4 regions of the Staphylococcus lutrae genome follow, and region 1 is predicted to be linked to each of the others. Evidence: riboswitches for the same ligand, from Rfam matches in the RefSeq annotation. Region 1 holds a riboswitch; each other region holds the start of a gene.
The links. A riboswitch is a leader RNA that binds a small molecule or an ion and turns the genes downstream of it on or off. The one in region 1 is predicted to bind S-adenosylmethionine.
Positions count from the first base shown of each region.

Region 2: linked by a shared signal. The riboswitch ahead of B5P37_RS02685 (M20 family metallopeptidase) and the one ahead of metX (homoserine O-acetyltransferase MetX) in region 1 are both predicted to bind S-adenosylmethionine.
Region 3: linked by a shared signal. The riboswitch ahead of metK (methionine adenosyltransferase) and the one ahead of metX (homoserine O-acetyltransferase MetX) in region 1 are both predicted to bind S-adenosylmethionine.
Region 4: linked by a shared signal. The riboswitch ahead of B5P37_RS08490 (methionine ABC transporter ATP-binding protein) and the one ahead of metX (homoserine O-acetyltransferase MetX) in region 1 are both predicted to bind S-adenosylmethionine.

Region 1 is NZ_CP020773.1:1,287,271-1,295,425, forward strand. Features, by position in the region: gene dnaB (replicative DNA helicase) at 1-1,323, opposite strand, end outside; gene rplI (50S ribosomal protein L9) at 1,518-1,964, opposite strand; gene B5P37_RS05895 (DHH family phosphoesterase) at 1,961-3,928, opposite strand; gene B5P37_RS05900 (DUF2232 domain-containing protein) at 3,933-4,844, opposite strand; partial or broken gene metX (homoserine O-acetyltransferase MetX) at 5,065-6,029, opposite strand; SAM riboswitch class I at 6,112-6,215, opposite strand; gene B5P37_RS05910 (AzlD domain-containing protein) at 6,278-6,607, opposite strand; gene B5P37_RS05915 (AzlC family ABC transporter permease) at 6,604-7,296, opposite strand; gene serS (serine--tRNA ligase) at 7,584-8,155, opposite strand, start outside.
Region 2 is NZ_CP020773.1:532,264-540,418, forward strand. Features, by position in the region: partial or broken gene ldmS (L-aspartate--L-methionine ligase LdmS) at 1-956, opposite strand, end outside; gene B5P37_RS02685 (M20 family metallopeptidase) at 960-2,141, opposite strand; SAM riboswitch class I at 2,238-2,344, opposite strand; gene B5P37_RS02690 (S-ribosylhomocysteine lyase) at 2,630-3,112, shown strand; gene B5P37_RS02695 (pyrimidine-nucleoside phosphorylase) at 3,231-4,532, opposite strand; gene deoD (purine-nucleoside phosphorylase) at 4,752-5,465, shown strand; gene B5P37_RS02705 (thiol-disulfide oxidoreductase DCC family protein) at 5,573-5,953, opposite strand; gene B5P37_RS02710 (EVE domain-containing protein) at 6,181-7,545, opposite strand; gene manA (mannose-6-phosphate isomerase, class I) at 7,867-8,155, opposite strand, start outside.
Region 3 is NZ_CP020773.1:245,257-253,411, forward strand. Features, by position in the region: gene B5P37_RS01160 (competence protein ComK) at 1-215, shown strand, start outside; gene B5P37_RS01165 (magnesium transporter) at 212-661, opposite strand; gene B5P37_RS01170 (transaldolase) at 827-1,537, opposite strand; gene B5P37_RS01175 (hypothetical protein) at 1,690-1,992, shown strand; gene crcB (fluoride efflux transporter CrcB) at 2,023-2,388, shown strand; gene B5P37_RS01185 (fluoride efflux transporter FluC) at 2,385-2,732, shown strand; gene B5P37_RS01190 (aldo/keto reductase) at 2,874-3,710, opposite strand; gene B5P37_RS01195 (NERD domain-containing protein) at 3,944-4,855, opposite strand; gene metK (methionine adenosyltransferase) at 4,944-6,143, opposite strand; SAM riboswitch class I at 6,249-6,360, opposite strand; gene pckA (phosphoenolpyruvate carboxykinase (ATP)) at 6,612-8,155, shown strand, end outside.
Region 4 is NZ_CP020773.1:1,823,753-1,831,907, forward strand. Features, by position in the region: gene B5P37_RS08450 (D-2-hydroxyacid dehydrogenase) at 1-442, shown strand, start outside; gene aroD (type I 3-dehydroquinate dehydratase) at 463-1,188, shown strand; gene B5P37_RS08460 (nitroreductase family protein) at 1,242-1,787, shown strand; gene B5P37_RS08465 (thioredoxin family protein) at 2,155-2,475, opposite strand; gene B5P37_RS08470 (arsenate reductase family protein) at 2,756-3,112, shown strand; gene gcvH (glycine cleavage system protein GcvH) at 3,192-3,572, shown strand; gene B5P37_RS08480 (toprim domain-containing protein) at 3,651-4,046, shown strand; gene B5P37_RS08485 (thioredoxin family protein) at 4,009-4,320, shown strand; SAM riboswitch class I at 4,366-4,474, shown strand; gene B5P37_RS08490 (methionine ABC transporter ATP-binding protein) at 4,564-5,592, shown strand; gene B5P37_RS08495 (methionine ABC transporter permease) at 5,585-6,280, shown strand; gene B5P37_RS08500 (MetQ/NlpA family ABC transporter substrate-binding protein) at 6,301-7,125, shown strand; gene B5P37_RS08505 (MetQ/NlpA family ABC transporter substrate-binding protein) at 7,236-8,060, shown strand.

The DNA.
Region 1 (8,155 bases):
ACCTGTGGGACCGTTCCTTTGCTTAGCAATAATGATTTCAATCTCACCGTTCTCATCATTTTTTTGTGGTTCAAATCCATGATCATCATCGTCATCTTGCTCACCGCGATTGTAGTAGTCATCACGATATAAAAATGCCACGATATCAGCATCTTGCTCAATCGAACCGGATTCACGAATATCACTCATCATCGGACGCTTATCTTGACGTTGTTCCACACCACGTGAAAGCTGACTCAATGCGATGACTGGGCACTCTAGTTCACGTGCAATGGCCTTTAGCGTACGCGAAATTTCTGATACTTCTTGTTGACGATTATCAGAAGCGCGCGAACCACTTCCTTGAATGAGCTGTAAATAGTCTATCACAATCATATCGAGGCCATGCTCTTGCTTTAATCGGCGACATTTAGAACGAATATCCGTGATTCGGATGCCCGGAGTATCGTCAATAAAAATTTTCGTTCGTGACAATTTCCCTACTGCTACCGTAAAGCGATTCCAATCCTCTTCTGTCATTGTCCCCGTACGTAATCGATTCGAATCGACATTTCCTGAACTACAAATCATACGCGTGGCTAACTGATCTGCGCCCATTTCCAGTGAAAAGATGCCTACTGTATAATGATCTTCATGTGTCGCGACTTTTTGAGCAATATTTAGTGCGAAGGCAGTCTTACCTACTGAAGGACGGGCAGCTAAAATGATTAAATCATTACGATTAAAACCCGCTGTCATCTGATCCAAATCACGATACCCTGTCGGAATCCCAGGAGTTTGACCGCTATTTTGATCAAGTTTTTCCGCATTATCATAAACTTGTCCTAATACGTCTCGAATATCTTTAAATCCATCGCTCGCACGTGCCGAAGAGAGTTCTAGAATGCGACGTTCTGCGTCACTGAGTACCGTGTCTAAATCCAGTTCATCATTGTATCCATCGTTAGCAATTTGGTCTGCAGTATGAATCAATTTGCGCTTTACCGCATTTTTGAAAACGACGTCCGTATAGTACTGAATGTTTCGCGTCGTTGGAACATTGGACGTAATCTCAGCAAGATATTGCGGTCCTCCTATTTCATTGACCACACCGTCTTGTGTCAGTCGATCCAAGACCGTCACAATATCAATGTCTTTCCCATCTTCATTCAGGTCCATCATCGCACGGAATATATGTTGATGCGCGCCACGATAAAAAGATTCAGGCAATAAAATCTCTTGTGTGGATGACATCAATTCTGGGTCTAAAAATATAGCCCCAAGTACAGATTGTTCCGCTTCATGACTGTGTGGCATTCGATTATGATCAAACATTTCATCCATGCCAATGACCTCCTCAATTTTATTCCATATACTTAACATATTCTATAATAATCTAGACGGTTTCACAATAACTGACCTCAACTGTCCATCTCAGCAATCACTGATTCGGACTGACACGATGCCATCCATCCATGACTTATGCCATCCATACAAAAGAGCCGGTGACACCAACCGCACCAGCTCTTAACAAACACTTATTGCTCTACCGTATGTACACGAATCGTTCCTTCAACATCTTTGTGCAGCTTAACAGGGACATTCGTATAACCTAACGCATGAATACCATGAGGTAAATCCATCTTACGCTTATCGAGTTTAATATCATGTTGTGACTTTAACGCCTCAACGATTTGTTTCGTACTAATAGAGCCGAATAATTTTCCGCCCTCACCTGATTTTGCCTTTACGACAACTTCTAGTTCGGCCAATCGCGCTTTCAACGCTTTTGCTTCTTCAAGCACTTGTTGTTTATCCTTTTCAATGCGCTTGTTTTTTTGCTCCAACTGTTTCAAATTACCAGGTGTTGCTTCCACAGCATAACCATTTTTAATTAAAAAGTTATTCGCATAGCCCACAGGGACCTCTTTCACTTCACCTTGTTTTCCTTTACCTTTCACATCTTGTGTAAAAATTACTTTCATGATTCGTCACTCCTATCCAATTGTTCCTCAATCGCTTGTTGCAATTTTTCGATGGCTTCTTCAACAGTGACCCCTTCAATTTGCGTTGCAGCATTTGTCAGGTGACCGCCACCGCCCAATGCTTCCATCGTTAATTGTACATTAAATTCACCAAGAGAGCGTGCTGACATCCCAATCAGATTCTCTTCACGCCGTGCCACAACATAAGCGGCTTCCACACCATCTAAACTTAACAATTCGTCAGCGGCTTGTGCAACCGTCACAGGATGATAAATTTTTTCATCTGCCCCGTGTGCAATCGCAATGCCATTATTTTGTAATTTAACTGTACGAATCAATTCCGAACGATTAATATACGTCTCAATGTCATCCTTTAAGAAATGTTGTGTCAATATCGTATCCGCACCGTGTGCACGTAAATAACTAGCCGCATCAAAAGTTCTTGATCCCGTACGCAACGTAAAGTTTCGTGTATCGACAATAATCCCTGCATACATCACTGTCGATTCTAAACGCGTTAAACGTTGTTCCGTTGGTTGATACTCGAGTAACTCAGTGACCAACTCGGCAGTGGAACTTGCATACGGTTCCATGTATACGAGTAACGGGTTTGAAATAAAGCTATCACCACGGCGATGATGGTCAATCACAACTTTACGATTCGCTTTGTTTAAAATGTTCTCGTCAATGACCATCTCAGGTTTATGTGTGTCGACAACGACAAGTGTTGTCCGTGAAGTCATCATATTCCACGCATCATCTGAAGTCACAAAGCGTTCTTTCAACTCAGGCTTCTCATCAATTTCGTCCATGACACGCCGTAACGTTGGATCAATATCTGACTCATTCAACACAATATACGCTTCTAAGTTGTTCATCATGGCAAAGCGTGTGACACCAATCGCAGCACCGATTGCATCTAAATCTGGACGTTTATGTCCCATCACAATCACTTTGTCGCCTTCTAACAAAATGTCTTTTAATGCGTGGGAGATGACACGCGCTCTCACTCGTGTACGTTTTTCCATTGGATCCGTTTTACCGCCATAGAAACGCACATTACCATTCATGTTTTTTATCGCCACTTGGTCACCGCCGCGACCGAGTGCAAGGTCTAGTCCTGATTGGGAAAGTTCACCTAAATCAATTAAGTTCTCTGAGCCTTCACCTATACCAATACTTAATGTTAGCTGCGCGCGGTAACCGACACTTTTTTCACGAAGCTGACTCAGAATATCAAACTTGGTTGACTCTAACTCACGTAAAATGCGACGATTTAAATATGCGATGAACTGATCTGAACTGTAACGTTTGAAGAACACATGATGCGTTTGTGCCCAACGACTAATCACACGGGTCACCATCGAGTTGATTTCTGAACGTTGGGTATCATTCATATTTTGCGTGATTTCATCATAGTTATCTAAAAACAATGTTGCAATAATCGGTTGTTGGTCATCATATGCTTCTTGAATCGCTGCTTCTTCTGTAATATCCAAGAAATACAGCATCTGCTCTTGTTCTGAATAGCGTACGCGATAAGCATAGGTCCCATCTTCAATTTCTATTTCTCTCGCTTTTTCGAGTTGTTTTAAAATATTGGGGTACACTTCGTTGATTGGATCTGATATCACATTTCTCTCAATCCGTTCTGACATAAAAGGATTAACCCACTCGATTTGATCATTATCATCTAAAACAATCAAACCTAATGGCATCGTCTTCACTGCGCGGTCGCTACCAATCGATATTTTACCGCTCAAACCATCTAAATAATGGTCTAAATGATGATACAATCGTCTAAATATAAAAATACTGATAATGAGCATGACAAACAACAAAATAGCAGCTAAAAAGGCAAGCCATTGGTTAAAGAAAAATAATACACCTACAATGATTATTGCTGTAACGGTCATCACTAAAAAAGGGACAACGAGCGATTTCTTCATTGAATGACGATTCATCTTGTCACCTCTTATCATTTTTAATCATACGTTTTAAATTCAATCCGAGATCAAGTAAACCAATTAAACGTGTCATGGGGTAGAATATAATTCCTACAATGACGAGCAATACTTTTAGTGCGTTCGGCATACGTTTCACTGTGGAAAAATAATGAATGAAACTAAGCCCCTGCACAATCAACAAAAATCCTAAAACGAGTTGAAAGTTAATGCCAATACTATTCGGTGTCGTTGCAGGAGGTGTCGTAATGGTTGTCAATAATGCCAATGCATACATAATAAAAATGGAACGCTTCATTTGCCATGAATAGAGTGGACGAAAGACTGGCGTTGCCACCTTGAACTTGCGCAATATTGGAAAAATCACTGTTAACGCCACGATGAGATAAATAGCAATGGCAATGACGATCATCCCTGGCATTTGTATAGCAAGTTGCTGAATAGAATGATTTAAAATGTCTTGTGCCTGTTGATCTAAATTTTGTAAAGTTGCCGCTTGCTCCACTATTGAGCGGTACGGTTGTAACAAGGCATCTGCATATGGGAGCTTTTTCATACTCTGTAGTATCATCATCACACTCAAAATCAGTATACTCGCCGTCAGTGTACTTACATATATAATGCGTTCTTTAGACGCACGTTGCTGCAACAATTGAGCAATGACCATACTCAACATTAAAGTAATGATTAGTAATGACATGACCCATACATTGCCTGTTAGCGTCGAAAGTACAATCGTTATGAACGCAACAAGCCCAAATGAATGTTGAGATCGGTACCATAATACGATGCCGGGTATGAATGCAAAACACGCTAAAATCAAAGCCAACCACGGCATGAGATGTATCACTAAAATCATCACGAGTAAAGCCACCGTGCTGATGAGTGTTGCTTTAAGATCAATTTTCGAAAACAAAGAAGCCACTTCCAAACTTTTTTAATCTATAGTCTTTATTTTACAAGTTTTGTAATATGAATACAATTTGCACTATTTTATTTTCCGCATCTTACCACTCAATTACAAAGCTTTGTGTTGTTTGAACAAACTTAGAAAAGCTATATTCTAGCTATTATCCCTAAAATATAGCTTTTTGTCTAGTATTCTGAGCGAACATATTTAACATAAAAGTAGGGTATTACCGTCTAAACTTGGAAACTTTTAAAAAATGATATAAGTAGGGGGCCCAATCATTAAAATTCAAGAGAAAACCATCATGTCCTACGTTATCAGGAACAAAAAAGTGGCGATGAAATTTAAAATATGCGCCTAATGCTTCAACTTGATCATTAGGATACAACAAATCATCTGTAAACCCAAATGTCAGTACTTTCGTCTCTAATTGTTGGAATACTGCTTCAACATCATCACGACCTTGATGTATATCATGACTGTCTAACACACCAAGAAGTGTGAGATAACATTGTAAATCAAACTGCTCCTTAAATTTATTTCCCTGATACTTTTGATACGATACGACTTCATCTGGGGTAAAGCGGGCATCATAGCTTTTAGAAGAACGATAGGTTAAAAATCCAAGTTGTCTAGCGATACTCAGCCCTTCCTTACCCCCTAAGTAAATCGCTTGACGTGCAATCTCATTAAAAGCTCGACTATATGAAGAGGTTTTTTCTGTGGCTGCAAGTATAATCGCTTTTTTAACATTAAATTTTTGATTGTATAGAAGTTCCATGACTTGCATCCCCCTAAAGAGCCACCAATGAGTACATCAATCTGCTGATAGCCCAATGCAGCGATACCCATCTCAAGTGCACGGACAATATCGCGCAAGGTCAATTTTTGTGGAAAATTAGGATCGGTTAAACGGGAACTTGAACCAAATGGACTACCAATCACATTAAATGTAAGAAATTGATAATCATGTACAGGTACATACCCTCCATCAATAATCTCACGCCACCAACCTGGCTTTTCTTCTGTACCATACGTTAAGTGGTTGCCTGTTAGCGCATGGCAAACAACAGCAAGGGGTTGACCAGAATAGCCTACATATTCATAGCGTAATTTTAAATTTTCAATCGACTCACCCGACGCTGTCATAAATGGGCCCAATTCCAAAGTATCTACTCGATAATTCATCATTTAAGACTGCCCTCCCTCTAAAAATAAAAAAGTCATATTACCTTTATACGGCAATACAACTCAGTAAATCAGTTAACGAATGAACTTATCATCCACGTGTGTGGTTGGTTGTAGCACCGTACTTAGATGTTTAAGTGGTTGCTGAAGTGTCACAGGGCCAAATCCCTCAACTTCTCTCAATAAGTTTTTTATGATATCTAGTTTGAATTTCATCATACCTTATATAGGTCATATATGCAAATGATTAATTAGAATAATCCGATAATTCTCAAAAATGCAACACTCACCATTCCAATAATGACGGTAACAGTTAAACTTTTTGTCCACAATGCAAAAAGTATTGTAGGAATCAGTGCCCATATAAAAATCCAATTCAACGTATACCCCATGACGCCCTGTTGCTGCTGAATCAAACCGTCCACGACTAATGCAGTAAATAGCGTAATAGGAATAAACGTGAGCCATTTTAATACTTTTTCAGACAGCTCAACTTTAGAAATCATCACAAATGGCGCAATACGTATGAGCAATGTAACTAAACCTGATAAGACAATCGTCCAAAATAAATATAATGTCATCGATCAATCACCATCCCTATCGTGGCACTACATGTAGATGCAAGCAAAATCGCCAAATAAGAAGGCATAAAGAGACTTAATAACAACATCATGACAATGACGATACCGACTAAAAAAAGATAAACGCGTAGTTTCGTTTTTGTTATCCCTTCAAATTGTGAAATCGCTAAAAAGATAAACATTGCCGTAATCGCATAATCGAGCCCAAAAGTTTCAGGATGTTTGAAAAAATCTCCAAGCAATGCACCTAACACCGTAACAAGCGCCCAAAATAAATAAGCCAATACATTTAAACCATACATCCATTGATGCGTAATAGAGAAACCTTTCGTATAAGGGGTAATCGCAACCGCAAACGTTTCATCGGTCACTAAACTCCCCACGCCTATTCTATGTAAAATAGAGTGCTGTTTAAATTGTGGCGCTAAGGTCATACTCAATAAAAACATGCGACTGTTGACAATCGCCGTCGTCAAAACGATAATCCATATCGGTGTCTGTACCGCAACCAATGTGATAATAATAAATTGAGCAGCCCCTGCATAGACGAATAATGAAAACAACAGAATTTCTAAAATACTAAAACCTGAAGCAACACTCACAATACCAAACGAAAAGCCTACCCCTGCATAACCTAATAATGTTGGAATGCAATCTTGTATCCCTTGTTTAAACGTTGTATAACGCAAAAGACTCACCCCTTAAAAATTAGTATTTATTATATTATAGGATATCACACTATGCCAAGAGGTTAGTCTAACCTCAATCATACCGAAGTCTAACCGGAAGTGTAAAAACATTGTCATACCCGCAAAGATACGTTTTTAGAAAATTAAGAAAAAACAATGTCGCTGTCCTGTGCTTATGAAGCACGTGTAGGTCTACAACGACCGAATGACATTTTGTTCTACAATAAAAAGCCGAGAGCATCCTCGGCTTTTTACATAAATATTTTTAGATTTTTCAACGTATTGGCTTACTGCGGTTGAATAACCGTTTGTCCACCCATAAATGGTACTAATGCTTCTGGCACTGTGATCGTCCCGTCTTCATTTTGATAATTTTCTACAATTGCAGCAAATGTACGTCCAACCGCCAATCCAGAACCGTTTAATGTGTGAACATACTCTGGTTTTGCATCTTTATCACGTTTAAAACGAATATTAGCACGACGCGCTTGGAAATCTACACAGTTGGAACATGAACTAATTTCTTTATAATCTTGGTAACTTGGTAACCACACTTCTATATCATACGTTTTACTTGCACCGAAACCAATATCACCTGTACATAGAATGACACGACGATAAGGTAATTTTAGCGCTTCAAGAATCGCTTCTGCATGTGTTGTCATTTCTTCCAACGCATTCCAAGAATCTTCCGGCTTTTCTATTCTCACCATCTCTACTTTATTGAATTGATGTAAGCGAATCAATCCTCGTGTATCACGACCGGCTGATCCCGCTTCACTTCTAAAACAAGCAGATTGTGCTGTAAATTTTGCTGGTAATTGACCCGGTTGAATGATTTCGTCTCTATAATAATTCG
Region 2 (8,155 bases), 760 kb from region 1:
TAATTCATTGCGTAACAACAACATACTTGTCGAACCATTCTGTCTGAAGTTTAAATCAATCGCAAAAATATCACCTTGCGCATCAACGAGTAAGTCAAAACCAGCAATTCCAAAAAAGCCTTGTTGCACTGCTTTTTCCATAATTTCATATCCTGCTTGTATGACACTTTCAGGGACATGCGTCGCATTGATATTACCATTGTAAAACCCATATTCATCCGTCAGTTGTTTGGCTGCACCTAAATATACAATGCCCGCTTCAGGGTGCAAGGCATATTGAACACAATAATTTTCCACTGCTTCAATGCATTGTTCGATGATCAATGTTTTTGTCTCAGCTTCAGCCTGCTCTATACGCCTTACAGCTTTTGCTAAATCTTCATTGTTATAACAAATCATTACCCCATAACCCCCGCAGTCGGTAAATCATCTCCGGGTTTAATCACTAAAGGACAGCTCCAATGTTTGAGTGCCGCTTTAAAATCATCGAATGTAACCACTTCTCTTTTCGGCAAATATTTGCCAGATGTCCATTGGGGAATCAATGATTTATTGTTTAAATCTTTAAATAGTTGTTGATTCATCGCATAATGAGACGGATCCACTACCGTATCATCATGTACATATTGAAAATAAATCACGCGGTTTTGATTTTCAGTCAATGTTTTTAACTGTGCTTCATACGTCTCTTGATCACGAAATGGAATGATTTGTTCTGGCAATGTTTTACCAATCAATTGAAAGAGTTGTACAAGTTTATCTGTAAAACTCGCTTCATGGACTATTACTGGTAAATTCGCAATTAATAATTCCCTACCTGTTAAAAAGTTAGATTGGTGTTCATCAGGGGCTAACCATGGATTCGACACGTAAGAAGGTCTTGATGAATATACGACATTGGTATCATAAATCTCCCCCATTGTAATATGCTGTAAATCTTTTTCATAATTTTTCATCGTTTATGACTCCCTTTTATTTTGATGTTGCCGTTGAATCGTTTGTAACAACGCATCATCTTGTATCAATCTCGCTCCCATCAGTGCAATCGTTTTTGCGCCTATAATCAATGCTTGATCCCCCATCGGACTTACTGCTGCTTCACGAAAACGATGTGTATGACCCACTAAGCTTTTAGGTCCTATTTTAATATGCGGATGAATCGTTGGGACAACATGACTCACATTGCCTGTGTCCGTTGAACCGTAACCGAAATCATCATGACTCACTTCCTCCCCAAGTAAAGTCGCATATTGCTCAAATAAGTCATCTAACGCATCAGATTGAATAAATTCATTAACGCCATTTTGAATTGGCCCAAATTCAAATTCACAACCCGTTTGTATGGCAGCGCCCTTTGCAATATCATGTACTCTTGCCGTCAATACATCTAAATCTTTGCGCGTCGTTGCACGTGTATAAAATCGTGCGTGCGTAAAATCTGGTATAATATTCGCCGCTTGTCCACCTTCTAAAATGACGCCATGGACGCGTTCCGTTTTTTTAATATGTTGACGGAGCTGTGCCACGCCATTGAAATAGCTTAACATCGCATCCAAAGCGTTACGGGCTTCTTCTGCGTTTTCCGAAGCATGTGCACTCTTCCCATAAAATTTAATATCCAGAACATCGACGGCAAGTGTCGGAACTGTACGATATGTTTCATTACCTGGATGTACCATCAGTGCAACATCAATCTGATCAAATAAACCTTCACGAACATATGATGCTTTTGCACTTCCGTTCTCCCCACCTTCTTCAGCGGGACAACCAAACACAATGACCTGTCCCCCAATCTCATCAATAACTTGTTTTAACGCAATGGCCGCTAACACACTCGCTGTTCCGATAATATTATGTCCACATGCATGACCGAGCCCTGGTAATGCATCATATTCGGCAAGATAACTGATTTTAGGACCCGGTGCGCCTGAGTCGTATGTCGCAATAAATCCAGTTGAATGCCCAGCAATGTCTCTCTCTATTTGAAATTGTTGTGCCTTTAAATGTTCGATTAATAATCTCGAAGCGAAAATTTCTTCATTTCCGATCTCTGGCCGATCATGTATTTGATGACTGATATCGATATAGGTCAATCTATGTTGGTCAATATAATCTAAAATCCGCTGCGCTCTCTCCTGCATCAAATCCTCCTCCTTAAAATAAAAAAGTTATCGCATCGTTCTCTCACCAACAAGTACCGTATGACTGATGAACGTATGTGATAACGCCTCTGTTTTCATTTATCTTTCAGTCGTCAAACTGTTGGAATTCGCACCTTTATCGTCAATCCGATGAGGTTGCTGGGTTTCGTTGGGCCAATTCCCTCCACCACTCTCGATAAATTTGATTCAATTGTGTAACCATTTTAACTAATTTTGCGTGTTTTGTCATGTTATTTCAACACTGTTCCAAATCTTCTAACAATTATTGTTTTTATACTGCTTCACTTTCAATTGTATCCTTCTTATTTGTATACTTGTATTTGAAGTTTTTAAAACTTATAAAACCACTCGTATAACTCGGTTTGAAGCCTTTTTTCCTTATCACTCAAGACGTCAACACATCTCAAAATTCTTTTTTCTGCAATTGAATATGTTAAAATGAAGGTAATGATGAAGGAGGGATCACCATGCCAAAAATGAATGTAGAAAGTTTTAATCTCGATCACACTAAAGTCGTTGCACCATTTATTCGGCTTGCTGGCACAATGAAAGGGCTCAATGGAGATGATATTTATAAATATGATATACGGTTTAAACAACCGAACAAAGCGCATATGGAAATGCCCAGTCTCCATTCTTTGGAACATTTAATGGCAGAAAACATTCGCAATCATACAGATAAAGTCGTTGATTTAAGTCCAATGGGGTGTCAGACTGGTTTCTATGTCTCGTTTATTAATCACACAGATTATGATGACGTACTCAATATTATTGAAAAAACGCTCAACGACGTGATTTCAGCTAAAGAAGTCCCTGCATGCAACGAAGTCCAATGTGGTTGGGCCGCTTCTCACTCGTTAGAAGGCGCTCAAGCCATTGCACAATCCTTTTTAGAACAACGCGATCAATGGCACGATGTTTTTGGAACAGGAAACACGGCCACTTCTTAAAAGTTACATTTAAGCAATAATCAAGCGTGAAAAGTGAAACTCACCTAGAGTTGCTCCTTTCACGCTTTGTTCATTCATCTCAAATGAATTAAGATTTTATTGTTATGATTTTCCAGATTTATTCTGTAATCACCTTATGAATCAGCTGCGGTGTTTCTGCATGATCTGAAATCATAATATTATCGTACAATTTTTGTTTCACTTGTTCTACATCTTCACTATTTGCATAAATCGTAAGTAGCGATTCTCCAGCTTCTACTTTGTCGCCAATTTTTTTGTTTAAAACCAATCCAACCGCTAAATCAATCTCATCTTCTTTCGTTTGACGACCCGCACCTAACATCATTGAGGCGATACCAATTTCATTTGCAATCATTTCTGAAACAACCCCACTTTGTTTGGCAGGTAATTCAAATTGATATTGTGCTGTCGGTAATTTTGAAGGATCATCGACCACTGACGCATCGCCACCTTGATTACTTAAAAATGTTTTGAATTTCTCAAGCGCTTGACCATTATCAATCACTTCTTGTAACATTGTGCGCGCTTCGTCTAAATCCGTTGCCTTTTGAGCCAATACGACCATTTGTGAACCTAATGTCAGTACAAGTTCTGTTAAATCTTCCGGCCCTTCCCCTTTCAAAGTATCAATCGCTTCTTTAAGCTCCAACGCATTCCCTATTGCACGACCGAGTGGTTGGCTCATATCAGAAAGAATCGCCATCGTTTGACGCCCCACCTGATTACCGATTTTAACCATCGCATGTGCTAACGCTTCGGCATCTTCTATCGTCTTCATAAATGCACCGTTACCCGTTTTTACATCTAATACAATCGCATCTGCACCCGCCGCAATTTTTTTACTCATAATTGAAGAAGCAATCAATGGAATAGAGTTAATTGTTCCTGTTACATCACGTAAAGCGTAGATTTTTTTGTCCGCAGGCGTAAGATTTCCGGTTTGTCCAATCACAGCGACACGGTCTTCGTTAACGAGCTTGACAAATTCTTCCTCTGAAATTTCAACATGAAAACCCGCCACTGATTCTAATTTATCAATTGTCCCACCAGTATGCCCTAATCCACGGCCACTCATCTTAGCAACAGGGACATCCAATGCAGCGACTAACGGCGCAAGCACAAGCGTTGTCGTATCGCCTACACCCCCAGTAGAATGTTTGTCCACTTTAATGCCTTGAATATTCGATAAATCAATTTGATCACCAGATTCCACCATTGCCATCGTTAAATGTACACGTTCCTCATCTGTCATATCTTGGAAAAAAATTGCCATGGCCAAACTTGACATCTGATAGTCTGGAATGTCATCGTTCGTATATCCATTCACTACAAATTCAATTTCTTCTTTCGTTAATGCGTGACCATCCCTCTTTTTCGCAATAATGTCCACCATTCTCATGGCTATTCCCTCATTTCTTTATCAAATTTAAGTTGTAAAATATTTGTATACATCTTTATTATAAACGAACATGTATCATTTGTTAAACCAAAATAATTCCTTTCATCCCTTAAATAACGGCGATTTAATGACACTTTTTATTCAAGACATTCATCGACATTTGATTATACATCTGTTATCTTTAAATTAATAACTAACCATTCAAGGAGATGTTTAAATATGACACAAGGTACACCCCATATTCAACCCAATGGTAAAAAAATCGCTAAAACGGTTTTAATGCCTGGAGATCCATTACGCGCTAAATTTATCGCTGAAAACTTTTTAGAAAATGTAGAACAATTCAATGAAGTGCGTAACATGTTCGGTTATACAGGGACTTACAAAGGGAAAACGATTTCAGTGATGGGTTCCGGTATGGGCATTCCAAGCATCGGTATTTACTCTTATGAACTGTATCACTTCTTTGATGTTGATACGATTATCCGCATCGGTTCTTGTGGCGCAATGCAAGAGGATATCCAACTTTACGACATCATTATTGGACAAGGGGCTTCGACAAACTCTAATTACGTCGATCAATTCCAAATTCCAGGACACTTTGCACCACTTGCTGATTTTGATCTCGTTGTTAAAGCAAAAGAAGCCGCAGATACAATAGGTGCACGTGCACATGTCGGCAATATTTTATCATCTGATACTTTTTACAACGCAAATCCTGATTTCAATCAAAAATGGATTGATATGGGCATCTTAGGTGTGGAAATGGAATCGGCAGGACTTTATCTCAATGCAACAAAAGCCGGTAAGAAAGCTTTAGGTCTTTTTACTGTTAGTGATCATTTACTTCGTGATGAAGCCACAACTGCAGAAGAACGTCAAAATTCATTTACACAAATGATGGAAATTGCATTAGAAATCGCAGAAGGATAAACGCACTTAAAGAAGCGCGCAGAGATTCATCATCTAAATGAATCCGCTGTCGCGCTTCTTTTTAATATTTAATTCTAATATGCTTTCAACTGTTTTGTGTCTTTGAATTATAGAAAAAATGATTGCTCGTCATCCGTTGCTTGGGCCCAATCCGTCTGCCACATTTTGTCCCTATTATTAGCAAAAAGTTGATATCCTAAATTTCTAAGTGGTCGAGGGATAAGCCACAGTAATACGGCTAAAGCTTTATAACGATCTAACGCATAAATCAATTTTACAATTGCTGTTGATTGAAAAGTGAGTTGATCTCCTTCCTGTAACACAACGCTATTATACGCCAACACTTCGGGATGTGATGCCCTTAAAGCATCCCCAGCCGCACTCTTTAACGGAACGAATACATAACGTCTAGATAAACCATGGCGAATTAACCAAATGGCATAATTATAACAATATACACAGCGATCGTCGTAATAAACGATTGGCATTGAATCACCCCATTCCATAGTTTCATTTTATAGGAAATGGCTAAAAAATTAAAAAGAAACCTTCGCAATCTAATGATTTAAACGCTAGAGTCAAACGTTGGTGTCAATCATCAATCATGCCAAAAACGGCAAAACAATATTAGTTTGCCCACCACCTGATTTGACAAGGAACGCAAAAACATCCCGTCACACAGTCATTGATGGGATGTTTTAACGTTTAACTGATTTTATTGTTTGACTTGTACAATACGGGCATATTTAAGAAATTGTGCAGGATATTGCGCTTTCACTTCTTGTGGTGTCAAATACGTCACACCAACGATATGCCAATTGGGATTAAAACGGTAAAAAGAGTCTTTCTCTTTACTCCACTTCACCATACTCCCATTTTTATGATAGCGTGGTAAAGTCATTTCATAGCCTTCCAAGACATTAATAAATGTTTGGAAAATAGCGACATCGATACGCTCAAACTGATCAATCACTAAAAACTGACGATCTGTTTTAGGCATCAACTCTGTAATAAATCCTTCTCTATAATATAATGCACCGGCTTCATTTGGTAAATATCTGCCATAGAGCATCTCTTCTGTAAAGTCTGGATGACCCACAGTCATCACAGGCGTTGCGTTCGCTTTTTCAACAAGTGCTTGTGCCGAATTTAATCCGCTCTCATGCGCCTCTGCTAAGAGCAAGATAAATGGCTTGAGTTCATCATCCTGTCCCCCGCTTTCAGTGGACGGAACTGCTTCGAATTGGCCTTTTAAACCATCATTTTCGCTCATTTCCATAATCGCATTAAATTGTGTAGGCGTTAAGCTCGCAATGGCTTGTTTTGCGTTTTCTTGCAAAAAGTACAAATTTTTAAGTTTAGGATGCTTATTTAAAGTCATCAAGCTGACAGGATGTATATCCTCTATGTAACGTAGCTCAATCGCAGTGCTATTCGTTCTCCCCGCTTCAGGTGGTCGCTGATGAATATGATGTGCAACTTCTGCGCGTCCCACAACGGATTGATTGGAAAAGCGATTGTAGACAATCATCTGATCTCCGACTTCCAGTTGTGTGTAATGATGATAGCCATTGCGTTTAATACCGTTTAATGTATGCGTATAAATCGTATACGTTTCACCACATTCAAAGTTTTCCGTTTCGGCAATAAAAAAGTATCGTGGAATGGATACTTCTCCACTTCCCAAGCCTTTAATCAATTCAAACTCATCATAGGAAATCTTGTTGAAAAGCGTTTCTTTCATGTTATTCATTCGAAACTCTAACGCTTCACTTCTCTTAAGATAGTCCGTCGTCAACGCCTTAAACATTTCATTGAATTTAAATTCTACATGTATTTTATTTTGTGCACCTGTTTGTACACGAGTGATTTCTCCCCACCCGAGTAAACCTGCATCCGTTTGCACTTGGTAGAAGATGACCTTATCACCGATTTTGGCTTGTTTAAAAGCACGAAAACCTTGTGTTGGATTAAACTGTGCACCTGATTCAAACACGGTTGTTTGCCCAACAAGTGGTTCATTGTGATTCCATCTATTATAACCGCAATTCAGCCAAAAATAATTCGTTTCTGCTGTCATGGTAATGTTGTATCTCCTTTAAAATATTTTTCTCATCCATTATAAAAGCAATAGGATGAATCAACAACCACTTTTTAGTCTCCGTTCATACTTGAAAAGTGTCTTACGGCCATTGGAAAACCATATCTCTATAGGTTTTCCTGTTTTAACTTGCGTCAGTCACTTAACATCTCGTCAAACCAACCTATTCTATCGTGACCACACCAATTAGGGCAATAAAGGAAAGTCATGTCACACTTGAAAGCAACTGGCTACAACGACAACCCCTATTCCCCATCAAAGCGCTATCTAGCCCGATTTTCACTTTACTGGCTATTGGCATTAAACGTAGCTCACCATGAGCGTAAATTCCCCTTCAAACACATTATCTAAATCTTCTGCTGTTAAAATTAAATGATTTCCTTTTTGAATATCATAAATCTCGCCATCTGTAATCAATTGGCCTTGTCCTTCAAGTACAGACACAAGCACAAACTCTCGTGGTTTCATATAATTCAATGTCCCGTTGACTTCCCATTTCGCTACTGTGAAGAAATGGTTTTGAACAAAAGTCGTACATTTATGGTTTTCAATGACTTCTGTTTGCGGAATAACATTCGGACTTTCTTCG
Region 3 (8,155 bases), 1.0 Mb from region 1:
TGGATTTGACGCTTATTTTATGTCCGTTATTGTCACAACGCGCTCCAATTCAATATTACATCAATATGGCGCAAGTTGTGGCGGCTTCCTCTCAACGAAATGAAACATGCATTCATTTCAAAAACAATACCACACTTGTAGTCCCGATACCTTTACATCAATTCGTCAGTCAATGGAAAGATGCACACATGCTCTCAACACTCATCATAAACTAGCGGACACGATTCATTTTGTAATCGAGCAAGCGCTTTGTGAAAAAGGCATTGCTACGCTTCATTAAATAAATGGTCAAGATCATTAAGAGAATGGCGCAGATAAGTATAACAACGACTAGACTTATCGACAAATGCACTTGTGGCTGGATAAAATAATGTACAGCACTCAAACTGAGTAATAAACCCGTAATAAATAAGCCTAACAAGATAATATTCGTTACCAATAAACCGATGAGAGATGTAACAAGATGCCCTGTTGACAACACGCGTGTTTTGAAAACATGTTGTTGCAAGTAATCATATACAAATCTACGCGGGGATTGATATTCTTGCTGTATTGCTTCAACCGTTTGGTGTTTCATCCATTCCGCAAGCGCCCGTTTCTCGCGTGCATTTAAATACCACATTTCTTTCTTTACTTTATATTCAAACACATCATTTCTCATGGTAAACTCCTTTATGTCATCGATCTTCACAAATAATATCCCAAAAAATCACACATTGCAATCAACACGATAAAAATTAAAAGCACATATGCGTAGGTTAAGCAATCTGGTTACAGCTTACTCACTCCCTACCCATATGTGCGTTTTAATGCAATACTATTGAATTTACAAAATACTTAAACCAGATGATTGTATGTCTTTCGCAAAACCTTGAACCGTATCTACAGACAATTCGTCAATGTCACGTCCAATATTCGGAACTTTTTTAACCACGTCAGCCGGACATGTGATGATATCCGCACCGATTTCATCTGCTTGAATAACATTATATAGCTCACGACAGCTTGCCCACAAAAGCTGAACGCCCGCTTTGCTATGTGTCACTTCAACGGACGCTTTCATGAGTGGCAGTGGATCGACGCCTGTGTCTGCAATACGACCTGCAAAAACAGAAACGTATGTTTCTACACCTGTCGTCACAGCTTCCGTAATGGCTTTCACTTGTTCAAGTGTATAGACAGCAGTTACATTCAGTTTGACGCCTTTAGCTGACAATCTTTCGATCAGTGGAAGCATGGACTCCCCTTTTGTATTAACAATAGGAATTTTAACAAAGATATTTTCTCCAAATTGTTGAATGACTTCTGCTTCTTTTTCCATGGTTTCCATATCATCACCAAACACTTCAAATGAAATGGATGCATCAGGAATCGCTTCTACAGCTTCTTTTGCAAATTCAATATAATTTTTAACGCCAGCTTTTGCCATTAAGCTTGGATTTGTTGTAAAACCGTCTACTTCTTTATTTTGATATGCACGCTTCATTTGTTCTATATCTGCACCATCTGCAAAAACACGTACTTTTAAATCAGCCATAGCATTGTGCCTCCTTGAATTGTTATTATACTTAAAGTTATAACACTTTTTAGGCTTATCATGCTATTTTTACGCTTAGAAACTTTTTCATTCAATACAAATCATTATAAAAATATGATATGATAACTAGCGATATGAAAAGGAGGCATCGTATGTCCAAGTCTAAGAAATACTTTTATTTATCTGTTTTGTTGATGCTCATCAGTCTTTACTTTAATACATTAAATCCAATGCTTAATATGTATATCACTTCAATCGCAAAGTTAATTTTAGTATGTAGTGTGGTCAATTTTTTGATTTTAATTTTTGCGATTCGTTTTGCTGATAAATCTATCAAACATTTACCTGAGCGTCGAAGTTGGATTCATCAAGCCTCTAAAGTACAACCATTACTTTTGCTTGTTGTATTAATCATCCATCTTATTGCTTCACTCTATACGTTTGGTATTATTTAAAATAGATCAATAATAAAGAATGGTGATGTTTTGAAATATGTTTTCATTTTATTCGGTGGCGCGTTTGGTGCATTGCTTAGATGGCAATTCAGCACGATTCCTACACTGTACCACTTACCTATTGGCACTTTAGTTGCAAATTTAGTAGGTGCCTTCTTTATGGGGTATTTGACCATCTTATTCCGAAGAAAGTGGGCCGCCTTCCCTCGAGTGAAGCAAGGGTTAACGACCGGTCTATTAGGCGCCTTAACAACATTTTCTACCTTCCAAATAGAATTAGTGACACTCATCCATCAAAAACTATGGTTGCCCTTGCTCTTATATAGTTTACTGAGCTACATAGGCGGTCTATTTTGTTGTTATCTCGGGATGAAAATGGGAGGGACTTCAAAATGATTATTTTAATGATTGCACTTGGTGGCGGTTTAGGGGCTGTTTCGCGGGCTGTCATCACGACACTCACACAAAAATCAACACGATTTCAATTGCCCATTGCAACACTGATTGTCAATTGGATAGGCGCCTTCAGCATTGGCTTGCTAGATCATCTTACACCCCTTCCACTCGACTTGAGATTAGGACTGATTACTGGATTACTTGGAGGTTTAACGACCTTCTCAACATTGACACTTGAACTTTTAAATATGTTGAGAAACCAGCAATGGTTATCATTTATAACGTATAGTGTTTTACAATATCCTGGCTGTTTATTTTTGTGTATGATTGGTACACAACTTTAAGACAATCGAAAAAGGGACGACAGTAGCTTATTCAACCCGTTACTGTCGTCCCTTGTTATATTAGACTTTCTATAATACAGTTCCGCTTATATGACGACGATGAATGGCGTCATGCTGCACAGCAAAGCATTGTGCGTGTCATTAATGACCGTTATATTGAAGTGGATCTGGTCCAATGCGGCGGTCCTCATTCAATTGATCTAACAATTGCATCTGTGCATCGGATAATTCAAAATCAAAAACAGCTAAATTGTCTTCAATTCGACTCGATGTTACAGACTTAGGAATCGTTACAACATCATGTTGAATATTCCAACGTATGATGACTTGTGCCGGTGATTTTCCAACCTCAGAAGCCACTTGTTTCACCGTTTCATCTTCTAAGATTTGTGCGTTCATTAAAGGAGACCATGATTCCATTTGTATATGTTGTACTTTTAAATATTGACGTAAACGCGCCTGTGTTAAATACGGGTGGAATTCAACTTGATTAATCACTGGCTTAATGCGTGTTTGGGCTAACAATGCCTCTAAATGTTCAATATTAAAATTACTTACGCCAATATTCTTCACTTTTTGATCATGGTATAAATCTTCCATTCCTCTCCAAGTATCAATCATGACTGCTTCATCCAAACCCGGCCAATGAACTAAATATAAATCTAAATAATCAAGACCTAAACGATCTAAAGATGCTTGATATGCCTTAGCCACATTCTCACGGCCATAGTCATCAAGCCAAAGCTTTGAAGTAATGAAAAGATCTTCCCTTGACAAACCAAACGCCTCAATTGCTTCACGAATACCTTCCCCAACTTTTTCTTCGTTTTGGTATATCATTGCTGTATCAATACTTCGGTAGCCACTTTTAATGGCATGCTTTACAGCTTCCTTCGCTTGATCATTATTCTCAACTCTGAATACACCTAAACCCACTTGTGGCATCGTATTTCCATTATAAAAAGTTACATTATTCATCTCATATCTCTCCTTTTCATCTAACTTTATCCTATCTGAAAACCCCGCTTTAGTGCAATGAATTGAAACTGGAAACCTTCAATATTCAACGCGTGTATGCCATCTATATCAAATCTATGAACACCTATGACAAGCGATAGGTAGATGTAATCATCATATTCTCATTACAGCACGTATCAAAAAAAGGGAACGATATTCAAATGATATCGTCCCCCACACGTTGTGATTCATGATTAATTAAATGATTCAATTTCGTCCATGATATTTTGTAAATCATTGACATCATATTGAATGCGCCCATGAAAGACAAACTTATTGAAGAAATCATTTAACTGCAACGGACCAACCAAAACTTTAGTCGCACCTTGTGATGCATAATTTGAAATGGTGATCGCTTCTTCATGACGTGGATTAAAGTATAAAATGGCAGTTGGTGTATATTTCAAATCTAGTTCGCGTTGTAACTTCACTGCTAATGATTCAATATGTGACAATCGTTCAGTATAATCCACAATTGATAACGCATTTTCAGTTTCACGATTTTGATCTAAAACAATGGTTTGCGGTGTTTGTGGATTTAAATTTAATGTTTTAAACACTTGTTCCATCATAGGATTTTTAGAAAACTGTTGCTGACTAATTCCTTGATATACATGCCCTTTTAACAGCTCTGAGTCAATGAGGTATAGACCTGTACGCGTCAAAACAAGATGGCTTACCCGTGTAATATGCTCTAAATCATTTGTCGGCAAAAAGATATTCGCCATAATGTGCATATCTTCTGGTCGAATTCTCTTTTCTTTCACTAAACGTTCCCGAATGCCGAGTAAGCGCATGTCCGTCACGTATTCACTATGATTTTTTGAAAAAAGTTTTAAAGCATCAATTTCTCTGTTTTTCGACGACATCATTGTTTCATATTCTTCTTTATGTCGTGCTTCTGCTTTTTTCTTGTCAATACGGACTTTTTCAAGTTCTTCCTGGTGTTCGTGCGTTAACTTATCTTGCTTCTCTTGATAGCGATGCGCATATGTTTCTTTAGTTTTCTTTTTGCTTTTCAATGCCACTAAGAACAAAATAAAGAATAATGCTGCAACAACAATCGCAGCGATTAGGCCGATTTCCATTGGACCAAATTGTATCATGAGCAATACCTTCCTTTTATAACTTTTCTACAGTTATTTCTATTATATTAAATAACTATAAAATTAGCGATACTAATCAACAAGAAATTTATTTCAGAGCATTTACAGCATCTTTTAATAATTGAACTTTATCCACACGTTCCCAAGGGAGCTGCACGTCTGTACGACCAAAATGACCGTAAGCAGCGGTTTGTTTATAGATTGGTTTTTGTAAATCTAACATTTGAATAATGCCAGCTGGACGTAAATCAAAGTTTTTACTCACGGCTTCAATCAAAAGTTCCTCTTTGACCTTCCCAGTGCCAAAAGTATCAATGGCAATCGATACCGGTTGCGCTACCCCAATTGCATAGGCCAGTTGCACTTCACACTTGTCAGCAAGATCTGCAGCAACAATATTTTTGGCAACATAACGCGCCGCATATGCAGCCGAACGGTCAACTTTTGTAGGATCTTTACCAGAAAATGCACCGCCACCATGACGTGCATATCCCCCGTACGTATCAACAATGATTTTACGGCCTGTTAAGCCGGCATCTCCTTGTGGTCCACCAATTACGAAACGTCCTGTTGGATTAATGAAAAATTTTGTATCTTCATCTAAAAGCTTTTCATCAACCGTTGGGTAAATAACATGGGCTTTAATATCATTTTGAATTTTCTCAAGTTCAACTTCTTCATGATGTTGAGAAGAAATAACAATCGTATCGATTCGCTTAGGTTGATCGTTTTCATCATATTCCACAGTTACTTGTACTTTCCCATCCGGTCTTAAATAATCTAAAGTGCCATTTTTACGCACTTCAGATAAACGTTTAGATAATTTATGTGATAAATCAATTGGTAATGGCATGAGTGCCTCTGTTTCATTTGTCGCAAATCCAAACATTAATCCTTGATCGCCTGCACCTGTGTTGAGTACCTCTTCATTTGAATCATCGCGGTATTCTAGCGCACGATCTACCCCTTGTGCGATATCTGGTGATTGTTCATCAATAGCAGTTAATACTGACATCGTCTTATAATCGTAACCATACTTCGCTCGTGTGTAACCAATTTCTTTGACTGTTTCTCTTACGACTTTCGGGATATCAACATATGTAGAAGTTGAAATCTCACCTGCAATTAATGCCATTCCAGTCGTCACTGTTGTTTCACAAGCGACACGTGCATCTGGGTCTCCTTTTAAGATTTCATCTAAAATTGCATCAGAAATTTGGTCAGCAATTTTGTCTGGGTGACCCTCAGTAACTGATTCTGAAGTGAATAAACGTCTGTTATAAGTCATCATATACTCCTTTTTATCAAATATTACGAACATTCTCTCTCTGAGCTCAATAAAAAAGAGCCTTTCGACACTATTAAATAGAGTGAAGGCTCTAACGTCCATTCGCTCTTATCGTTCAGACCATAGAAATGTCTGCAAACGGTTTGGCACCTTTCTTCGTTAAAAGAGGTTGCTGGGTTTCATTGGGTCCATGTCCCTCCACCACTCAGGATAAGAGAATCCGTTGTTTTCATATTACATAAATTTGATTACGATGTCAATTTCATCAATGCATCCTAGAATTCATTGCGTTCCTTGCTGTACGAAATGTTTCAGTTGGAAGTGCCCACTACTATAGTGAAAAATTACTTTACTTTCTTTATTTTATCTTTATTTTTTCTAAATTCGGTATGGATTATTTAGCGAATATGTTATACTTTTTAAATGTAAAGGCTTACATTTTCAATATTAATTTGGAGGGATGATACCATGTCATTCGACAAAGAAGCAATTGGCACATTAATTGATAAACCGAGTTCACATTTTCAACTGACTACGACAGAGCTCTACAATAAAATTCTGAAAAGAAACGAAGCTGTGTTAACAGAGTCAGGTGCAATCAATGCCAACACAGGAGAATATACGGGACGCTCCCCTAAAGATAAATTTATTGTTGATAATCCACAAGTTAAAGATGATATTGATTGGGGGAGCGTTAATCAACCTATCTCAGAAGAAAAATTTTTAAAGCTGTATGATAAAGTCATGGATTATTTAAATCAAAAAGATGAATTATTTGTCTTTAGCGGCTATGCAGGAAGTGACAAACAATCACAACTTAAACTATCCGTCATCAATGAATATGCATGGCATAATTTATTTGTTCAAAATTTATTTATCAAACCCAGTTCAAAGGAAGAAGCGTCTAAAATTAAAGCAGATTTCACCCTCATCTCTGCACCGCGCTTTAAAGCAGATCCTGAAATCGATGGGACACGTTCGGAAACATTTGTTATTATTTCATTCAAACACAAAGTTGTCCTTATCGGAGGCACAGAATATGCTGGAGAAATGAAAAAGTCCATTTTCTCTGTGATGAACTACTTACTACCACAAAGAAACATTTTAAGTATGCACTGCTCTGCTAACGTTGGTGATAAGGGGGATGTTGCACTCTTCTTCGGTTTATCAGGAACAGGTAAAACAACACTTTCTGCTGATCCGGATCGCAAACTGATTGGTGATGATGAACATGGTTGGAATGACAACGGTGTCTTTAACATTGAAGGCGGTTGTTACGCAAAGGCCATTCACCTATCTGCTGATAAGGAACCTCAGATTTACAAAGCCATTCGATATGGAACAGTATTAGAAAATGTCGTTGTTAATCCACAGGGCGATATCGATTTTGACGACAATCGTTATACTGAAAACACACGTGCGGCCTACCCTATCGATCATATTGATAATATCGTATTGCCTTCCAAAGCATCACATCCGAATACGATTATTTTTCTTACAGCAGATGCTTTTGGTGTCCTACCTCCAATTGCTAAATTAAATAAAGACCAAGCAATGTATCACTTCTTAAGTGGCTTCACCTCTAAATTAGCAGGGACGGAACGTGGCGTAACAGAACCTCAGCCTTCATTTTCGACTTGTTTCGGCGCGCCGTTTCTCCCATTAAGAGCTGAAGTGTATGCCAAATTATTAGGCCATTTAATCGATGAACATGAAGTAGATGTCTATCTTGTAAATACCGGCTGGACTGGCGGTCAATATGGAACCGGTAACCGTATAAAGTTAAAATATACTCGTAAAATGGTTAACGCCGCTATAAACGGCACATTAAAATCAGTAACTTTCGAAAAAGATCACATCTTTGGTCTATCGATACCTACAGAAATTGAAGGCGTACCGACAACCATTTTACAACCTAAAAATGCATGGTCTGATAAAACAGCCTATGATCAACAAGCACAAAGTTTAGTCGATCGCTTTAAAGAAAACTTCAAAAAATTTGGCACAGAAGC
Region 4 (8,155 bases), 540 kb from region 1:
TTTGACTTATGTAGATAGCTTGGAAGCGTTGATTCAACAAGTGGACGTGCTCACGCTTCATATTCCGGGTTCTAAAGAAAATTATCATGTTGTTAATGAGTCGGTTTTAAAACAAGCGAAACCAGGATTATTGTTGATCAATGCTGCAAGAGGCAGTGTGCTAGATACACAGGCACTCATCCGTGGCTTGAACGAAGGGCGTATCGCTGGAGCGGCCATTGATACGTATGAAAATGAAGGGGCATACTTCCGTCATGATTGGGGACACCGTCAATTAGAAGATGACACGTTACAATTATTATTAGAACATGACCATGTATTGCTTTCGCCACATGTTGCATTTTATACTGATGAAGCTGTGAAAAATTTAGTGGATATTCCATTAGATGATGTTTTATCATTTATTCATACACGACAAGCTGAAAATATTGTGAATCCATAAAAAGAAAAGGGGAAACATCAGTGAAAACAAAAATCGTTGCCAGTTTAATGCCAACGCATTCATCTTTGACAGAAAGTGAGTTGCAGCATGTGACACGGTACGTGGATGATTTTGATATTTTAGAATTACGTATTGATGCGTTAACTCACTGCGAGATTGCTACGGTTCGACAAATCGTTCAGCAGTTAATCGAATGTTCAACCGCGTTTGAATTGCTTGTGACCTACCGGACATCGGATCAAGGTGGACAAGGGCGGTTATCTCAAGATGATTATTTACAGTTATTGCGTGATTTAGCCACACTGGAACATATTGATATGATTGATATTGAATGGGCGCAATATCAAGACAATAGACGTCAAATCGTTGAAGCGATTCATCAAGGTGGAAAGATTTCGATTGCTTCGTATCATAATTTTAATGAAACACCTCAAATTGAAGTGCTCAAAAAAACTTACTACCATATGGCGCAATTAGGTGCGAATCATTTGAAAATTGCAGTGATGCCGCATTCGCAACAAGATGTATTAACATTGTTACAAGCGTTAACCGAAGCGAGCGAGGCTTTGCCGCAATGGGTGACAGGGATAGCGATGGGGCAACTCGGACGCATTTCGAGAACGGCACAGAATGCATTTGGGGGCGCTTTGTCTTATGGCGCGTTGTTCGACAATGTTGCACCAGGACAACTGCACGTGCATACGCTGGCAGAAGTGTTACCGCTATACAGTATATTTGAAAGTTAGACCTCTGTTGTATATAATTGATAATGGTTATCAATAAAAAGGGGTCGATAGAGATGGAACTTCGAGAAGCGATTCAATCACGAAGAAGTATAAAGAAGTTCGATAGAGAGATGTATATCGATGAAGAAGCAGTAAAAACAGCTATTTTTGAAGCGGCGGACGCACCGAACCATGGGATGAGAGAACCGTGGCGTGTGGTTTATGTGCCCAAACGTAAGCTCGGTGATATGAGCCGAGAAATTTCTCGATATGCATTTCCTAGAGATCATGAAAAACAACAAAATCATTATGAAGCTGTGACGCATCTAGGTGGATTTTTAGCGATTGTTATGAAATGTGATGCGCGGCAACGAGAAGATAATGAAAATTATTTAGCAGTAGGTGCGTTCGCGCAGAATTTATTATTATTGTTGTATGAAAAAGGGATTGGAACTTGTTGGAAAACGCCCGATTATATATTTAACCCTAAAGTGCGTACAGCATTCGGGGTCGGGCCAGATGAAAAACTTGTAGGATTTATTTATCTTACCGACCTCATAGATGAGGAAAACTACAAGAAAGTTCCACGTAAAAATAGAGGTTTAATTTCAGAGTTTTAAAGTAAACGACGCAGATCTAAGAGGTGAATAACATGAGGGAGCGTGTCTCCACGAATTTGCGAGGGATTTTTCCGAGAGCGGTGTCTTAGAGCGCGTTGAGATGATGCTGAGGGAAGTCGCGTATACATGAATACGCTTTAAACATAAGATACTTCGTAGACGCACGAAAAACAAAATTTTGGCAGAAGCGATGAGACTCTGTGCTAACATAAAGTTACATCTATAAAAAAGAACCGAGAGAATCTCTCGGTTCTTTTTTATAGAAACAGGAAGGACAATGTAGTGCGATTTAATGTCATCAGCAATAAGACTTTAACGCACCAGGCATGAAGTGCTATCCTGTTCGCTAATTGTAGGGTGTTAAAAGTTAGCCTAAACTTTCAGCGAGGTACTGTTCCACTTGTTCAGGTGATTTTGCATTTGCAGAGTGAAGATGATGACGTTTTTCACCATTTTGGAAAATTAAAAGGCTTGGAATACCCATCACTTCATATTGTACAGCCGCTTCTTCCAATTCATCACGATTCACTGAATACCATGTATATTGGTTATATTTTTCAATAATGGGGTCAATCCACATATCCATTGCTCTACAATCTGGACACCAACCCGCTTCAAATTTAATGATAACGGGTTCGTTGCTTTGAATGACTTGATTGAATGTCTCCATTTCAGTAATACTTTGCATGTTAGACCTCTCCTTATAAATCAATTAAGTAACGATATTATATCGGATTTTGGCTAAGAAGTCACTTTACATTGATTTTCAAATGCTGTGCAAATGAAAGGTGAAATAGATTGTTTTCTTTTTCTTAAAGCGTTACTATTACATTGTGAATATATCTTTGCATTATATAAATAGTGCAGTGTTAATAATTATATATCTCATAATTTGATTTTCTAACAAGTAGATATAAACAATCATAATTCAAGATATTTAAAATGTATTTTAACGAGGAGGTTTATGAATGATTAAATTTTATCAATATCCTAACTGTACAACATGTAAAAAAGCGGCAAAGTTTTTGTCGGAGCATGGTGTGAGTTACGAACCTATAGACATTACACAACATACACCAACGAAAGAAGAATTCCGCGAGATTATTGAAAAATCAGGTGTCGATATTAAGAAATTTTTTAATACACACGGCGCAAAGTATAGAGAACTGAATCTGAAAACGCAATTGGACACGATGCCAGATGAAGAAAAATTAGAATTGCTTGCTTCTGATGGTATGTTGGTGAAAAGACCCCTTGCGATATCTGGTGATGTCGTGACATTAGGATTTAAAGAAGACGTTTATCGTGAGACTTGGTTATCATAAAATAGTTGATAGAATAAGCGCAATGTGTCATGATTGAAATGTAAACGTACACGTACATACAAAATAGGAGGGGATTCAAGTGGCAGTGCCAAGTGAATTAAAATATTCCAAAGAACATGAATGGGTAAAAGTTGAAGGAAATACTGCGATTATTGGTATCACTGATTTTGCACAAAGTGAGTTAGGGGATATCGTTTTCGTTGAACTTCCGGAAGTGAATGACAACGTATCTGAAGGGGAAACTTTTGGTAGTGTAGAATCTGTTAAAACCGTTTCTGAATTGTATTCTCCAGTTTCAGGTCAAGTCGTTGAAGTGAACGAAGATTTAGAAGATACACCTGAAGCAGTCAACGAATCACCCTATGAAAATGCATGGATGATTAAAGTTGAATTGAATGATTCAAGCGAGCTAGATGCATTAATGGATGCAGCAAGCTATGAAAAAATGATTGGTGAATAATCGCATCATGAGAACTCCTCGGTAATGTCATTATCTAGGAGTTTTTTATATACAAATATTTTTTAGAAGGTGAAGCACATGACGATGATCCATAAGGTGATAGTGGTTGAAGGGAAATCTGATAAAAAACGTCTTCAAGAAGTGTTGCTAGAACCTGTAGAAATCATTTGTACACATGGAACAATGGGAATCGAAAAGCTAGACAATATGATTGAATATTTGTATGATAAACAAGTCTATATATTAGTTGATGCAGACGCAGAAGGTAGACGGATTCGCAAGTGGTTTTCCACGTATTTGAGTGAGCGGATAGATATCGTTATCGACACGACTTATAGTGAAGTCGCACGCTGTCCACGTGATTATCTCGCTAAACGTTTACAAAATTTTGGTTTTAAAGTAAAGCAAGACTTTTTTGTTAAAGGGAAGTATTCTTATGCCGAATGTTTCAAAACAATCAAACAATATATCTGAACATTTCGATAAAAGTGCCCATCTTATTTTTGGATATACGCCGATGTGTGGGACATGTAAGGTGGCGGAACGAATGTTAGATATTGTGAATGAAATGGTGTCATGGCCTCTGGTGAAAGTGGATTTGAATTATTACCCGGAGTGGAGTCAAACACATGAAATCCAATCCGTTCCTGTACTACTCATCATGCGATATGATCAAGAAGTTGAACGGATTTATGCGTTTCATTCTGTTACTGATTTATTAGAAAAAATAAAAAAACCATTGACGTAAGTTGCGGACAATGATATTATAGTAAACAATTAAATAATCAGAAAACTCTTATCCAGAGTGGTGGAGGGATGTGCCCTACGAAGCCCGGCAACCGTCTATATTATAGAAATGGTGCCAATTCACAAAAAGTATTGACGACTTTTGAAGATGAGAGAAAAGCGACTCGTGTTATTGCTTTCTCTTTTTTCTTTAAAAGAGAAAGCATTTTTTTAATTTATAAAGGAAAGACTGAGGAGGCGTAGAATGATTACACTTAAAAATATAGTGAAGAAGTACGAGAGTAAATCAAAATCTGTAACTGCTGTAAATAATGTAAATCTCGAAATCGATAGAGGTAAAATTTATGGGATTATCGGATTTTCAGGAGCAGGTAAAAGTACTTTGATTCGATTATTTAATTATTTAGAGAAACCCACGTCAGGTGAAGTCATCATCGGCGGCGATCATATCGGGCAATTAAGTCCATCTGAGTTACGACGAAAGCGTCAAAAAGTGAGTATGATTTTCCAACATTTTAACTTATTGTGGTCTAGAACGGTGTTGGATAATATCATTTTTCCACTCGAAATTGCGGGTGTTCCTAAAGGTGAAGCGAAAGAACATGCGATGGAACTCGTCTCTCGTGTAGGGTTACAGGGGCGTGAGCACGCATATCCATCAGAGTTATCAGGCGGACAAAAGCAGCGTGTCGGTATTGCGCGTGCTTTAGCAAACAATCCAGAAGTATTGTTGTGTGACGAAGCGACAAGTGCGCTAGATCCACAAACAACAGATGAAATACTAGACTTATTACTTCAATTGAAAAAAGAGAATAATTTAACGATTATTATGATCACACATGAAATGCATGTCATTCGACGCATTTGTGACGATGTTGCTGTGATGGAAAACGGTAAAGTCATTGAGGAAGGAAAAGTGTCAGACATTTTTGAGAATCCACAGCATGAGGTGACACGTCGATTTGTTCGAGAAGACTTGAAACCGAGTGATCAAGGCGAAGATTTAACGCACACCTTTGATTTAAAAGCTGATGAAGTGTTGGCGCGACTGACTTTTTCGGGTGAAAATACAACACAGCCGGTCGTGTCATATTTGACAGAAACGCATCACCTTCAATTGAATATTTTAGAAGGAAACATTAAACATTCTAAAACGGGGGCTATCGGTTATTTGCTCGTGCATATTAAAGATTTTTCAAAGATACACTTTGAAGAAATTAAAGCAGCGTTAGATGCACAAAATGTAGACATTGAGGTGATCAAACATGGGTAAGAGTATGAGCGATATTTTACACGAAATGATAACCATGCCGAATGTAAAATGGCCTGCCGTATGGGAAGCGACATACGAAACATTGTATATGACGATCATTTCGACGGCGTTTTCATTTGTACTCGGCTTGATTCTAGGCGTTATACTTTTTCTGACTTCAAAAAGTGAAGCGAAAACGGGACGTATTTTTTATAGCATTGTCTCATTTGTTGTCAACTTATTCAGAGCAATTCCGTTCATTATTTTGATTTTACTCTTAATTCCGTTTACCAGCTTACTGCTCGGTACGATTAGTGGACCTACAGGGGCTTTACCTGCATTGATTATTGGCGCATCACCGTTTTATGGCCGCTTAGTAGAAATTGCTTTAAAAGAAATTGATAAAGGTGTGATTGAAGCCGCACGTTCAATGGGGGCAACAACATGGAACATTGTGCTTAAGGTGTTAATTCCTGAATCATTACCCGCACTTATCTCAGGGATTACAGTGACGGCAATTGCATTGGTTGGTTCGACAGCGGTGGCAGGTGTTATTGGTGCCGGTGGATTAGGTAACCTTGCTTACTTAACTGGTTTTACTCGGAACCAAAATGATGTCATCTTAGTCTCAACGATTTTTATTTTAGTGTTAGTATTTTTAATTCAATTTCTAGGAGATTGGATGACGAATAAAATAGATAAACGTTAATAAAAAGGGAGAAATGTAGAATGAAGAGGATTTTATCGATTATTGTTATTTTAGCATTGGCAGTAGGACTTGCAGCATGTGGAAATAAAGCAGATACAAGCAAAGGAAACGACAAGAAAATTGTTGTCGGTGCATCTCCAGCGCCTCACGCAGAAATTTTAGAAGAAGCAAAACCGTTATTGAAAGAAAAAGGTTATGATTTAGAGATTAAAACGATTAACGATTACACAACGCCGAATAAATTGCTTGATGCAGGAGAGTTGGATGCAAACTATTTCCAACATACACCGTACTTAGACACAGAGAAAAAAGAGAAAGGCTATAAGATCGAATCAGCAGGTGATGTGCATATCGAACCTATGGCAGTCTATTCAAACAAATATAAAAGTTTAAAAGATTTACCAAATGGTGCAGAAATATTTGTATCAAACAATCCAGCAGAACAAGGTCGTTTCTTGAAATTCTTCGTTGATGCAGGTTTAATCAAAATTAAAGATGGTGTAAAAATTCAAAATGCGACATTTGATGACATTGTAGAAAACAGCAAAAACATCAAATTCAATAGCAAACAATCAGCAGAATTTTTACCAAAAACATATCAAAACAATGAAGGCGATGCAGTCATCATTAATTCTAACTTTGCAATTGAACAAAAATTGAATCCACAAAAAGATTCCATTGCAGTTGAAAAAGCAGAAGACAACCCTTATGCAAACTTAATCGCAGTGAAAGATGGACATAAAAATGATGAAAAAATCAAAGCATTAATGGAAGTTTTACATTCTAAAGAAATTAAAGATTTCATCAATAAAAAATATGATGGTGCTGTAATTCCGGCTGAATAAGCCGCATGGTATGTCAATTTGACAAAAAAGCGGGTGTGATAGCGCCCTTGAAAAGGAGACCACACCCTAAATCGTCTATAAATATGAAATAAAAGGGGAGAAAACGTCATATGAGAAAATTATCATTTTTGGTGACAGGATTACTTGTTTTAGCACTTGTTTTAACAGCATGTGGGAAGAGCGAAAATAGTAGTAAGAGTGACGATAAAAAAATCGTTGTAGCGGCTACACCGACACCACATGGTCAGGTAGCAAAAAAAGCTGGAGAGATTTTGAAGAAAAAAGGGTATGAAGTTGAGATTCGGGAAGTCAACGATTACAAAATTCCAAATAAATTGTTGGATAAAGGGGATGTGGATGCCAACTTATTCCAACACGTTCCATATTTAGAAGCTGAGAAAAAGTCGCACGGCTATAAGATAGAAGAAGTAGGTAAAGTATTGACAACACCTATGGCTGTGTATAGTAAAAAACATAAAAGCTTAAAAGATTTGCCAGATGGCGCTAAAATCTATATTTCTAACAACCCCGCAGAAGAAGGGCGCTTCTTATCATTTTTTGTAAAAGCAGGATTAATCAAAATAAAAGACGGTATTAAAATTGAAGATGCGAAGTTAGATGACATTACAGAAAATAAAAAGCATTTAAAATTTGATAATCAACAAGGTGCAGAATTTTTACCGAAAACGTACAACAACAATGAAGGTGACGCGGTAATTATGAATTCTAACTATGCCATTGACAATGGTTTGAAGCCGTTGGAAGATTCTATTGCTGTTGAAGATGAATCGACACCATTTGCGAATATTTTAGCTGTTCAAAAAGGACACAAAAACGATAAAAAGTTTCAAGAATATTTGAAAGCATTACAATCTGATGAAGTGCGTGACTACATTAAAAAAGAATTTGGCGGCGCAGTAATTCCAGCCAAATAGTATCAGTCGATCAACGTGAATACAAAAGCAGCTGTCAACTTGGAAACGGGATTCCAATGACAGCTGTTTTTATTTTTATAAAGTGTGACATGGCA